4 regions of the Crenobacter sp. CS_VA4 genome follow, and region 4 is predicted to be linked to each of the others. Evidence: predicted binding sites of a transcription regulator. Region 4 holds the regulator's gene; each other region holds the start of a gene.
The links. The regulator sigma-54, encoded in region 4, starts transcription at its own class of promoters, with help from an activator protein. The targets are predictions, from matches to a motif close to CTGGCACGCTTCATGCTT.

Region 1: the regulator sigma-54 is predicted to act here: its motif matches at 1,738-1,755, upstream of glnL (nitrogen regulation protein NR(II)).
Region 2: the regulator sigma-54 is predicted to act here: its motif matches at 1,098-1,115, upstream of ACZ2IA_RS16305 (ANTAR domain-containing response regulator).
Region 3: the regulator sigma-54 is predicted to act here: its motif matches at 1,134-1,151, upstream of flgB (flagellar basal body rod protein FlgB).

The regions. Positions count from the first base shown of each region.
Region 1 is NZ_JBVMAE010000008.1:70,471-73,448, reverse strand. Features, by position in the region: gene ACZ2IA_RS09640 (AbgT family transporter) at 1-710, opposite strand, end outside; gene ACZ2IA_RS09635 (DUF4124 domain-containing protein) at 1,154-1,618, shown strand; gene glnL (nitrogen regulation protein NR(II)) at 1,789-2,856, shown strand; gene ntrC (nitrogen regulation protein NR(I)) at 2,853-2,978, shown strand, end outside.
Region 2 is NZ_JBVMAE010000018.1:25,939-28,916, forward strand. Features, by position in the region: gene ACZ2IA_RS16300 (aldo/keto reductase) at 1-710, opposite strand, end outside; gene ACZ2IA_RS16305 (ANTAR domain-containing response regulator) at 1,190-1,765, shown strand; gene ACZ2IA_RS16310 (CmpA/NrtA family ABC transporter substrate-binding protein) at 1,784-2,938, shown strand.
Region 3 is NZ_JBVMAE010000004.1:45,065-48,042, forward strand. Features, by position in the region: gene ACZ2IA_RS04910 (flagellar hook assembly protein FlgD) at 1-260, opposite strand, end outside; gene flgC (flagellar basal body rod protein FlgC) at 276-689, opposite strand; gene flgB (flagellar basal body rod protein FlgB) at 693-1,103, opposite strand; gene ACZ2IA_RS04925 (OsmC family protein) at 1,438-1,857, opposite strand; gene tsaD (tRNA (adenosine(37)-N6)-threonylcarbamoyltransferase complex transferase subunit TsaD) at 1,967-2,978, shown strand, end outside.
Region 4 is NZ_JBVMAE010000028.1:4,681-7,658, reverse strand. Features, by position in the region: gene ptsN (PTS IIA-like nitrogen regulatory protein PtsN) at 1-44, opposite strand, end outside; gene hpf (ribosome hibernation-promoting factor, HPF/YfiA family) at 167-496, opposite strand; gene ACZ2IA_RS18845 (RNA polymerase factor sigma-54) at 597-2,039, opposite strand; gene lptB (LPS export ABC transporter ATP-binding protein) at 2,060-2,788, opposite strand; gene lptA (lipopolysaccharide transport periplasmic protein LptA) at 2,785-2,978, opposite strand, start outside.

The DNA of each region.
Region 1 (2,978 bases), on a different contig from region 4:
AACGCGCCGACCAGCGTGATCAGGAAGGTACTGGCCATCATGAAGTACCAGTTCACCTCGGCGCCGACGCTGTATTCCGGGTCGATCAGGCGCACCGCGCTCTCGGTGATGCCGGACAGCAGCGGGTCGACGGTACCGAGCAGTAGGTTGGCGCTGTAGCCGCCCGACACGCCGGCGAACGCGGCGGCGAGACCGGCAAGCGGATGACGGCCGAGCGCGTGGAAGATCATCGCCGCGAGCGGGATCAGCACCACGTAGCCGAGTTCCGACGCGGTGTTCGACACGATGCCGGCGAACACCACGGTCACCGTCACCATGCGGCGCGACGCACTCATCACCAGGCCGCGCATCGCGGCGGACAGCAGGCCGGAATGCTCGGCGACGCCGACGCCGAGCAAGGCGACCAGCACGGTGCCGAGCGGCGCGAAGCCGGTGAAGTTGCCGATCAGGTGGGTGACGATCTTGGCCAGGCCCTCGCCGGTCAGCAGGCTGACCACGGCGATGGTGTCGCCGGCGTTCTCAGGACGCGGGTCGAGCACTTCGACGCCGAAGTGCGCGCCGAGCGCGGATATGCCCAGCACCGCCAGGCAGAACAGCGCAAACAGGGTCACCGGGTGCGGCAGCAGGTTGCCGAGCCACTCCACGGTGTCGAGGAAGCGGGCCATCGCGTTCTTGCGCGACGGCAGCGTCGTTGGTGGTGCACTCGCCATGGTTGTCCTCTCTCGACCGGATGTAACGACTTGTACGTTATGTAACGAAATGTAAATTTTTGCGTTCGAAAAATTAGCAAGAAATGCGTTGTCGGACAAACAGATTCGACTCGAATGGCGAGTTATAACGTGAAAAAACAACAGACAAGGCGATGATTACAAAAACGAAATTGACAATATTAGAAAACCAATAAATAGCTTCGCCACATTTATCGATAACGCGATTTCAGCAATAAAATGCTGAAAGTATCGATTGCGGACGATCCGCCGTTCGACAAGCCGCTCGCCCGGCCCAGCGATCGAGCTGGGCCAACCAAGAACGGTGCCGCGCGACGCCGGCAACCTGACCGTCCGGAATCTGTCATATCATGGGCGCGCCCCGCCCGCCCGCCGACGCCGGTTCGGCCAACCCGAATGCCCTGACCCGATAATTGCCCTGCCCGATGAAACGACTGCTTGCCCTCGCCGTTCTACTTGCCTCGTCCGCCCACGCCGCGCCGATCTATAAGTACGTCGACCAGAACGGCAACGTCACCTACACCAACGTGCCGGTGCCAGGCGCGCAGCAGATCCGCCTGAATCCGCTGCCGAGTTACTCGCCGCCGACCGCCTCCTCGCGTTCCGCTCCTCGCCCGCGTAGCAGCGCCGGCACCAGCGGCTCGGCGCAGGTCGACCCGGGTACACAGAAGCAGCGCGACGTCGGCCGTCGCCAGATCCTCGAACAGGAGCTCGCCAACGAGCAGAAGGCGCTGGCCGACGCGCGCCAGGCGCTGATCGACGGCCAGGCGGTGCGCAACGGCAACGAGCGCAATTACGCGAAGTACCAGGAACGGATCCAGAAACTGCAGGACGCGGTGACCGACCGCGAGAAGAACATCCAGGCCTTGCAGCTGGAATTGAGCCGCTGACCCTACCCCTACCCGCACCGCTTTGCGGCACGCACCGCCCCCGACCGGGCACGCGCCGAGCAAATGCACCAAAATAGTGCATACTAAAGCCAGTTCCACTCCGATAATGAGGACTGGCCCGGGCTCGCTTCTTGCTTAGTATCAGGTCAACCCCCACCAGACGACCTGCCATGATGCCTTCCGTTTACGCTGGTCTGGAATTGCTCGACACCCCGGTGCTGGTCTGCCAGGCCGACGGCACCATCGTCTACGCCAACCCGGCGTCCGAAAACCTGCTGACGCTCGGCCGCAAGGAACTGGCGCGCCACCCGCTGTACGCGCTGTTCGCCGAACCGGCGCCGCTGATCAGCGCGCTGTCCACCGCGCTGGCGCACCACGCCAGTTTCATCGAGCACGACCTGGAGCTGCCGCTCGCGCACAGCGACGCCGCGCTGCACATCGCGCTGACCGTCACACCGGTCGACACCGAGCTGGCGCTATTGGAGCTGCGCCCGCTCGACCAGCAGCTGAAGATCGCCAACGAGGAGCGGCTGCTACTGCAGCACCAGGCCAACCGCGAGCTGATCCGCAATCTCGCGCACGAGATCAAGAACCCGCTCGGCGGCATCCGCGGCGCGGCGCAGCTGTTGGAGCACGAGCTGGCCGACCGGCCCGAGCTGAAGGAATACACCGAGGTGATCAAGGAAGAGGCGCTGCGCCTGCAGAGCCTGGTCGACCGGCTGCTGGCGCCGCACCGCCGCCACCACGTCAGCGAGGTGAACATCCACGAGGTGCTCGAGCGAGTGCGTAGCATCGCCTTGGCCGAAACCCGCGACGGGCTCTCGATACTGCGCGACTACGACGTCAGCCTGCCTCCGCTGCTCGCCGACAAGGAACAGCTGATCCAGGTGGTGCTGAACCTGGTGAGGAACGCGGTGCAGGCGATGGACGGCCGCGGCGAAATCGTGCTGTCGACCCGGGTGGCCCGCCAGGTGACGATCGCACGGGTGCGCCACCCGCTGGCGCTGCGCCTGTCGATCACCGACAACGGCCCGGGCATTCCCGAGGCGATCCGCGAACACATCTTCTACCCGCTCGTTACCGGCCGCGCCGAGGGCACCGGCCTCGGCCTGACGCTGACGCAGGCCTTCGTGCACCAGCACGGCGGCAGCATCGAATTCGACTCCCATCCGGGCCACACCTGCTTCACCGTCCTGCTGCCGTTCCGCGACGACGATGCCACGAGGAAACCATCATGACTCAAGCCGTCTGGATCATCGACGACGACAAGGCGATCCGCTGGGTACTGGAGAAGGCGCTCAGCCGCGCCGGCATCGCCTACCAGAGCTTCGAGCGCGCCGATGACGCGCTGTCCGCCTTG
Region 2 (2,978 bases), on a different contig from region 4:
ATGCCGGCGCGGGCGCTGCCGGCAAGGTCGGCCGAAGAGCGGTACTTGCCGGTCAGGAAGCCACTGGCCAGGGAGAAGTAGCTGATCACCGCGATGCCTTTTTCCTGGCAGGTCTGCGCCAGATCCGTTTCAAACTCGGCACGGTCGTACAGGTTGTACAGCGGCTGGAGGGTGGCGTAGCTTGCCAGCGCGTTGGCCTCGCTGATCGCCAACGCCTCGCTCAGCCGGTCGGCGCTGTAATTCGACGCGCCGATGGCGCGGACCTTGCCGTCCCGGATCAAGCGATCGAAGGCGGACAGGCTCTCTTCCAGCGGCGTGTCGGCGTCGTCCACATGGGCCTGGTACAGATCGATGTAATCGGTCTGCAAGCGACGCAACGACGCCTCGACGGCTTTCATGATGTAGGCCTTCGACAAGCCTTTCTGATTGGGCCCCATCTCGGAGCCGACCTTGGTCGCCAGGATGACCTGCTTGCGCTTGCCGCCCTTCTTGAACCAGCGCCCGAGTATCGTCTCGGATTCGCCGCCACGGTTGCCGGGGACCCAGCTGGAGTAGACGTCGGCGGTGTCGATGAAGTTGAGCCCCTTCTCGGCCATCTCGTCCAGAAGACGGAACGACGCGGTTTCGTCCAGCGTCCAGCCAAACACATTTCCGCCGAAAGCCAGCGGCGCAACGTCCAGGCCGGTCTTGCCAAGTTTGCGATGATTCATCGTGCATTCCTCATCAGGTATGACAACTCGGTCCAGACCGACACTGGCCCCGACCGAATAATCCATGATCCGCCGCCCCCAGGCCGGGGCCGGCATTCATCCGCTCCCAGACGCAGCAGGGAGCCTCTAAAAACCGACGCGAGCGGCACGCAGGCGAGGCGGACGGAGCGCAGAAACCGGAATGGACTCAATGTCCATGAGGATTTCGAGCACCGCCCAACGAAGCATCCGTGCTACGCAGCAGGTTTTTAGAGATTCCCAGCAGGGCCAGTCAGTCCCATAGGGGCGCCTCGCCGCGGCTAGCATCGTCGATGTGATAAACAAAGCCCAGATCCCGGCGGATATCCAGCCTGTTTTTGAGGCGGCGAAGCGAATCAGCACGGCCGACCGGCACGCAACTTGCTTGAATTAAGAGGCGCCCCCTTGCCATCCTAGCGACGGCACGAGAGGGGTCAGCGACTCTTAACCTGGTTCGGCCCATGCTACGCATCCTTCTCGTCAACGATACCGACAAGCCCATCGGCGAACTGCGCGAGGCCTTGTCGTGCGCCGGCTATTCGGTGGTCGCCGAGGTCGACGGCGCCGCCGCGCTGCTGCGTGCGGTCGAAGAGCTGAGCCCAGACGTGGTGATCATCGATACTGAGTCGCCATCGCGCGATACGCTCGAGCAGCTCGCGGTGATGGGCCAGGCCGCGCCGCGGCCGGTGGTGATGTTCGCCGAGCGCAGCGAGCCGCAGGCGATCCGCGATGCGGTCGGCGCCGGCGTAACCGCCTACGTCGTCGATCATGTGACGGCGGAGAGGCTCGCGCCGATCATCGACGTGGCGCTAGCGCGTTTCGAGGAAGAGGCGCGCCTGAAGAAGCGGCTGGCCGACGCTGAGCAGCGGCTCGCCGACCGCAAGCTGATCGACCGCGCCAAGGGCATCCTGATGAACAAACGCGGCCTCACCGAGGCCGAGGCCTACGAGGCACTGCGCAGCCAGGCGATGCGACAGGGCGAACGGATCGCCGAGGTGGCACGGCAGTTGATCGCGATGGCGAACCTGCTCGGCTGAGTACGAGGAAAGAATCTTATGTCGCACCTGTTCACCCACCAGCCCGGCGACCGGATCACCGGCTCGGATGCGCCGGAAAAAACCACCCTCAGGCTCGGCTTCGTGTCCCTGACCGACTGCGCGCCGCTGGTCGTCGCCAAGCAGCTCGACCTCGGTCGCCGCCACGGCATCACGATCGAGCTTTATCGCCAGCCATCGTGGGCGGCGGTGCGCGACAAGCTGCTCTCGGGCGAGCTCGACGCGGCGCACGCGCTGTACGGCCTCGTCTACGGGGTCGAGCTCGGCCTCGGCGGCCCCAAGGCCCCGATGGCGCTGCTGATGACGCTCAACCGCAACGGCCAGGCGATCACGCTGTCCACCCGGCTCGCGGCGGAACTCGACGCCGGTCGCCCGCTGCGCGAGCTGTTGGCCGCCGAGCCGCGCCGGCCGGTGTTCGCGCAGACCTTTCCGACCGGCACACACGCGATGTGGCTGTACTACTGGCTGGCGGCGCAGGGCATCGATCCGCTCGCCGAGGTGAAGAGCGTGGTGATTCCGCCGCCGCAGATGAGCGACGCGCTGGCGTCGGGCGTGCTCGACGGCTTCTGCGCCGGCGAGCCTTGGAACGCGGTCGCCGAGGCCGACGGGGTTGGCCGAACGGTGATCCGCAGCGGCGAGATCTGGCCCGAGCACCCGGAGAAGGTGCTCGCCTGCCGGCGCGACTTCGTCACCCGCCATCCGAACGCCGCGCGGGCGCTGACGATGACGCTGCTCGAGGCGTGCCGCTGGCTCGACGACGCCGAGCACCGCTTTGACGCGGCCGGCTGGCTGGCCGGCCCGGCCTGCATCGGCCGCGCCCGGGCGCTGATCCTGCCGCGCCTGCTCGGCGACGACAGGCCGTCGATCCGCTTCTTCGGCGACGGCGAGGTCAACTACCCGTACCTGTCGGACGGCCTGTGGTTCCTGAGCCAGTACCGGCGCTGGGGGCTGCTCGACGATTCGGCCGACCTGCCGGCCGTCGCCGCCGCGATCAACCAGACCGTGCTGTACCGCGAGGTGGCGGAGGCGCTCGGCGTCGCGGTGCCGGCGAGCGAGTACCGCACGAGCGTGCTGATCGACGGCGTGGCCTGGGACGGCCGCGATCCGGAGGGCTACGCGGAGCGCTTCGCGATCCGCGCGAAGGTGCCGGCCTAGCGCTGCCCGGTTCGTGTTGCGACGCACAATGCTTGTGCGT
Region 3 (2,978 bases), on a different contig from region 4:
ATCGACTGCGACGCAAACTGCGACTGCAGCAACTGCCCCATCGTCCCATTGAGCTTTTCGATGCCACTGACCGAGCTGATCTGCGCCATCTGGCTGGTCATCTGGCTGTTGTCCATCGGGTTGAGCGGGTCCTGCGACTGCAGCTGGGTCACCAGCAGCTTCAGGAACTGGTTCTGGATGTCCGCGGCGCTGCTCGATTTGAGCGGGCCACCGGAACTGCCCGACGTCGTCGTGTTGTTGTTTACGCTATCGATAGCCATCTGCTAAGCCTCGCCTCAGGCAGAACCCAGCTGCAGGGTTTTCTGCAGCAGAGTCTTGGTGGTGTTCATCATTTCGACGTTGGTCTGGTACGAGCGCGACGCCGAGATCATGTCGGCCATCTCCTCGACCGGATTGACGTTCGGCATGGTGACGTAGCCCTTGGCGTCGGCCAGCGGGTTACTCGGGTCATACTTCAGCCGCGGCAAGCTTTGATTTTCCACCACCGAGGTCACTCGCACGCCGGCAATGCGCGGCTCGTTGGCCGACACCGGGGTCACGGTAAAGATGGCGTGACGCCCCTTGTACGGCTCGCCGGTCGCACTGGTGGAGCTGTCGGCGTTGGCGATATTACTGGCGATCAGGTTCAGGCGCATCGACTGTGCCGTCAGCGCCGAACCGGCTATCGAGAACACATTAGAAAGCGACATTGATTACTGGCCTCCCTTGATCGCTTCGGACAAGCCGGCGATGCGGCGGTTGAGGAATGTCAGACTGGCCTGGTACTTCATGGCGTTGTCGGTGAACTGGCCCCGCTCGATGTCCATATCGACGGTGTTGCCGTCGAGGCTGGGTTGCACCTGCGAGCGATACATCAGCGCGGCCTTGTCATCAAAACCGGGCAAACCACCACCGCTGATGTGCTGTGGGCTGGTCGTGACCATAGCGAGCGTTTTCTGCTCACCGTTGGCGGCCTGCATCGCCGCCTTGAAGTCCAGGTCCATGGCCTTGTAGTACGGCGTATCGGAGTTGGCGATGTTGCTGGCAATCACCTCGGCACGCTTGGCACGCACGTCGAGGGCGCGCTGCTGAAAGTCGAAATGCTTGGCGATCTTGTCGAGCATAAGTAGGTTTCTCCAAAACTCCGCAGCTTTAAGCATTATTCATGCCAGACGAATTTAACACTCCGCCATTCAGCAATTACATACAAATAAGCCGGCAATTTAAAAGGACTCACCACTCACCGGCAAAATTTGCCGCCCCTTGCCGGCAATTTGTCGCCAAACAGCGACAAACCCACCGGCAATGTTGGCCGAAACCATGCCAGAAAGCCTGACGCAACAATCCTCGACGACAATCAAATAATCACCACCACAACCTAGTCAGCGACAATATCATGCCAATGGCAAACGGCAAAACACAACGGGCCACCATATAGGCGGCCCGGCCCGTTGAGTCTTAAGCGTCTTCGCGCAGCTCGAAGTCGTGCGTGATGTCGGCGGTCTTGCCGAGCATGATCGACGCCGAGCAGTATTTTTCGGCCGACAGCTTGATCGCGCGCTCCACCACTTCCGGCTTCAGCCCACGCCCCACCACCACGAAATGGAAGTGGATCTTGGTGAACACCTTCGGTTCGGTGTCGGCGCGCTCGGCGTCCATCTCCACCCAGCAGTCGCGCACGTCCTGGCGCGACTTCTTCAGGATGCCGATCACGTCGTAGCTGGTGCAGCCGGCGGCACCCATCAGCAGCAGCTCCATCGGGCGCGGACCGAGGTTACGGCCGCCGCCCTCCGGCGCGCCGTCCATCACCACCGCATGGCCGCTGCCGGTCTCGCCCATGAAGCACACGCCGTCCACCCACTTCAATCTGCCTTTCATTGTCTCTCTGCCTTGTTATTTAAAGCTAACGGCATAGATTAGCATCCCGGTTTGGGAGAACCAACAATCGCCGGTAAAATGGTGATCTTGACTTGCTTTGATGACCGCCATGTTGGTACTGGGTATTGAATCTTCCTGCGACGAGACCGGGGTCGCGCTGTACGACACCGACGCCGGCCTGATCGCGCACCACTTGCACACGCAGATGGCGATGCACGCCGAGTACGGCGGCGTGGTGCCCGAGCTCGCCAGCCGCGACCACATCCGCCGCGTGGTGCCGCTGACCGAGGCCTGCCTCACCGAAGCCGGCAAGACGCTGGCCGACCTCGACGCGATCGCCTACACCGAAGGCCCGGGCCTCGGCGGCGCGCTGCTGGTCGGCGCGAGCTACGCCAACGCGCTGGCGTTCGGCCTAGGCATCCCGGTGATCAGCGTGCACCATCTGGAAGGCCACCTGCTGTCGCCGCTGTTGGCCGAACCGCACCCGACCTTCCCGTTCGTCGCACTGCTGGTTTCCGGCGGCCACACCCAGCTGATGGCGGTGCGCGGCGTCGGCGACTACGAGGTGCTCGGCGAGACGCTCGACGACGCCGCCGGCGAAGCGTTCGACAAGACCGCCAAGCTGCTCGGTCTGCCCTACCCGGGCGGCCCGCTCTTGTCGCAGCTGGCCGAACAGGGCGACCCGACCCGCTTCACGCTGCCGCGGCCGATGCTGAAATCGGACAACCTCGAGATGAGCTTCTCCGGCCTGAAGACCGCGGTGCTGACGCTGGTCAAGCAGGTACAGGCCGAACAGGGCGAGCTCGACGACACCACCCGCAACGACATCTGCCGCGCCTTCCAGGAGGCGATCGTCGACGTGCTGGTGCAGAAGTCGCTGAAGGCGCTGAAACAGGCCGACATGAACCAGTTAGTGGTCGCCGGCGGTGTCGGCGCCAACAAGCAGCTGCGCGCCGCGCTCGACGCGGCGGCAGCCAAACGCGGCTTCGCGGTGTTCTACCCGCCGCTGGCGCTGTGCACCGACAACGGCGCGATGATCGCCTACGCCGGCGCGCAGCGGCTGAAGTTCGCCCGGCCGGCCGGCGGCTTCGGCGTCAAGCCGCGCTGGGATCTCGGCACCT
Region 4 (2,978 bases):
AGGAGGATGTGGTCCTGGGTGAGGATTTTGCCGACTAGGCTCATGGCTTGTTACGCTGCGAATCACAAAAAACCGGCCAATTCTACGCCGAGGCAAGGCGGCTCGAAAGGGGCAGCCGGAAAAACAAAAACGGGAACCGCTGGTTCCCGTTTGCGTCAGGCGACGATCACAGCGTGCCTTCTTCGACCTGTGGCTGCGGGATAGGTGCCCGGCGTTGGTCCTGCTTTTCCTTGTGGCGCAGCACTTGGCGGTCGAGTTTGTCGACCAGCGCATCGATCGCGGCGTACATGTCCGAATCGGTGGCTTCGACATGGATGTCCTTGCCGGACAGATGTACGTTGACTTCGGCTTTCTGTATCAGTTTGTCGACAGAGAGGGTTACCGCTACATCGATCACGTTGTCTACGTGGCGGGTGACTCGATCCAGTTTGCTTTCGACATAGTCGCGTAGCGGCTGGGTAACTTCGAGGTGGAGACCGGTCAGTTTGAAGTTCATACCCTACTCCTTTTGGTGAAAACCGCCTGGCTTATCGTGCCTGGCAAGTGAGTGGTCCCTTATTGGATGGGTACAGCAGCGCTGGTTTTAAAGGGGCTACCTATAGTTTTTTGCGTTGGTTGACGGGCGGGATCTGCATCGCCTCGCGGTATTTGGCCACGGTGCGGCGGGCAACCTGTATGCCCAGCTTGGCCAGTTGGTCGGCGATGGTGCTGTCGGAGAGGGGGCGTTCGGCGTCTTCGCTGTCGATCATCTGGCGGATGCGCGCCTTGATCGCGGTGGCCGAGCACTCGCCGCCACCGTCGGTGTCGAGGGCACTGCCGAAGAAGTATTTGAGTTCGAATAAGCCGCGCGGACTCAGCAGATACTTCTGCGTAGTGACCCGGGACACGGTGGATTCGTGCAGTCCCAACTGGTCGGCGATGTCCCGCAAAATCAGCGGTCGCATCGCCACTTCGCCCTGTTCAAAGAACGCATGCTGCTGTTCGACAATAGCTTCCGACACTTTGAGAATAGTGTCAAATCGCTGTTGGATGTTCTTGATCAGCCACTTTGCCTCTTGCAGGCGGCCGGACAACTCGCCGGCGTTCTGGCGGCTCTCGGTGACGGTGCGAGCGTACATTGGGTTAATGTTGAGGCGCGGTACGGCATGCTGGTTCAGTTCGGCGAACCAGCGGCCCTTGCGCTTCCTGACGATCACGTCCGGGATCACGTAATGGGTCTCGCCCTCGCCGAAACCGGCGGCCGGGTGCGGGTTCAGTCGGCCGATCAGCGCCTGCGCGGCGCGCAGCGTGTCGTCGTCGGTGGCCAACAGTTTCTTCAGTTTGCCGAAGTCGCGGTTGCCGAGCAGCACCAGGTGGTTGCGCACGATCGCCTGGGCCAGCGCGTGGCCGGGCATGGCTGGGTCGAGGCGGGCCAGCTGCAGCGTCAGCGACTCCGACAGGTTGCCGGCGCCGACGCCGGCCGGGTCAAACTGGCGCAACAGCGCGAGGCCGACCGCCAGTTCGTCCTCGTCCACCTCCAGCTCGGCCGGCAGATTGGCCGCCAGCTCGTCGAGGCCGACGCTGAGGTAGCCGTCCTCGTCCAGCTCTTCGATCAGCAGCGTGACGATGGCGCGGTCGCGCTCCGGCAGCGACAGTTCGCCGAGCTGGGCGAGCAGGTGCTGGCGCAAGGTGACTGGGCAGGCCACGTTGAACAAGGGGTCGGGGTTGTCATCGTCGCCGTCGCGCGAACCGCCCTTGCCGCCGCCCCAGTCGGTCAGCTCGGCGCCGAGCGTGTCGCGCTCCTCGTTGCTGTTACTGCTCTCGTCGAAAGTCTGGTTGTCTTGCGTCGTATCGGCGGCATTGTCCGCCGGGCTGTCGCCGGTGGCCTGCATGTCGCCGCCGTGGTCGTCCGGCCGCTCCAGCAGCGGGTTGTCGAGCAGGAAGCGCTCGACCTCGGCCTGCAGGTCGAGGGTGGACAACTGCAGCAGTTTGATCGACTGCTGCAGTTGCGGGGTCAGCGTCAGTTGCTGCGCGACCTTCAGTTGCAAGGCTTGCTTCATGCCAACCGCCGTTTCCTCTCTTAGAGGTGGAAGTGTTCGCCCAGGTACACTTCGCGCACTCTTTCGTTGGTGACCAGCTCTTCGGGCAGTCCCGAGGCCAGCACCGCGCCTTCGCTGATGATGTAGGCGCGATCGCAGATGCGCAGCGTTTCGCGCACGTTGTGGTCGGTGATCAGTACGCCGATGCCGCGCTCGCGCAGGAAGGAAATGATCTTCTGGATGTCGATCACCGCGATCGGGTCGACGCCGGCGAACGGTTCGTCGAGCAGGATGAAGCGCGGTCGGGTGGCCAGCACCCGGGCGATCTCGACCCGGCGCCGTTCACCGCCGGACAGCGCCAGCGCGTTGCTTTCGCGCAGGTGGGCGACGTTCAGGTCGTCGAGCAGCAGGTTGAGCTCGTTTTCCAGCTGCTCGCCCTTCAGGCCGCTGATCTCGAGCACCGCGCGGATGTTGTCCTCGACCGTCATCTTGCGGAAGATCGACGCTTCCTGCGGCAGGTAGCCCAGGCCCATTCGAGCGCGCTGGTGGATCGGCAGGCTGGTGATGTTCCGGCCATCGAGGTGGATCACGCCGTCATCGGCGGCGATCAGGCCGACGATCATGTAGAAGCTGGTGGTCTTGCCGGCGCCGTTCGGGCCGAGCAGGCCGACCACTTCGCCGCTCTGGATGTCGAGCGACACGTCGCGCACGACGCTGCGCTTCTTGAAGCGCTTTTTCAGGTGGGCAACGGTGAGAACGCTATTGGTCATGGTTTGCTGCTGCCGGTCTTGCCGCCGCCGGTGGTCTGCGGCTGCAGGATGACGGTAACGCGGCCGCTGTTCGGACCGCTGGCGCTGCCGCCTTTCACCTCGTACTGTTCGCTGTCGGTGTTGTAGGTAATCACGTTGCCGACCACCAGATCCTCATTGCGCTTGACGCGGGCGTTGCCGGTGAGCACCG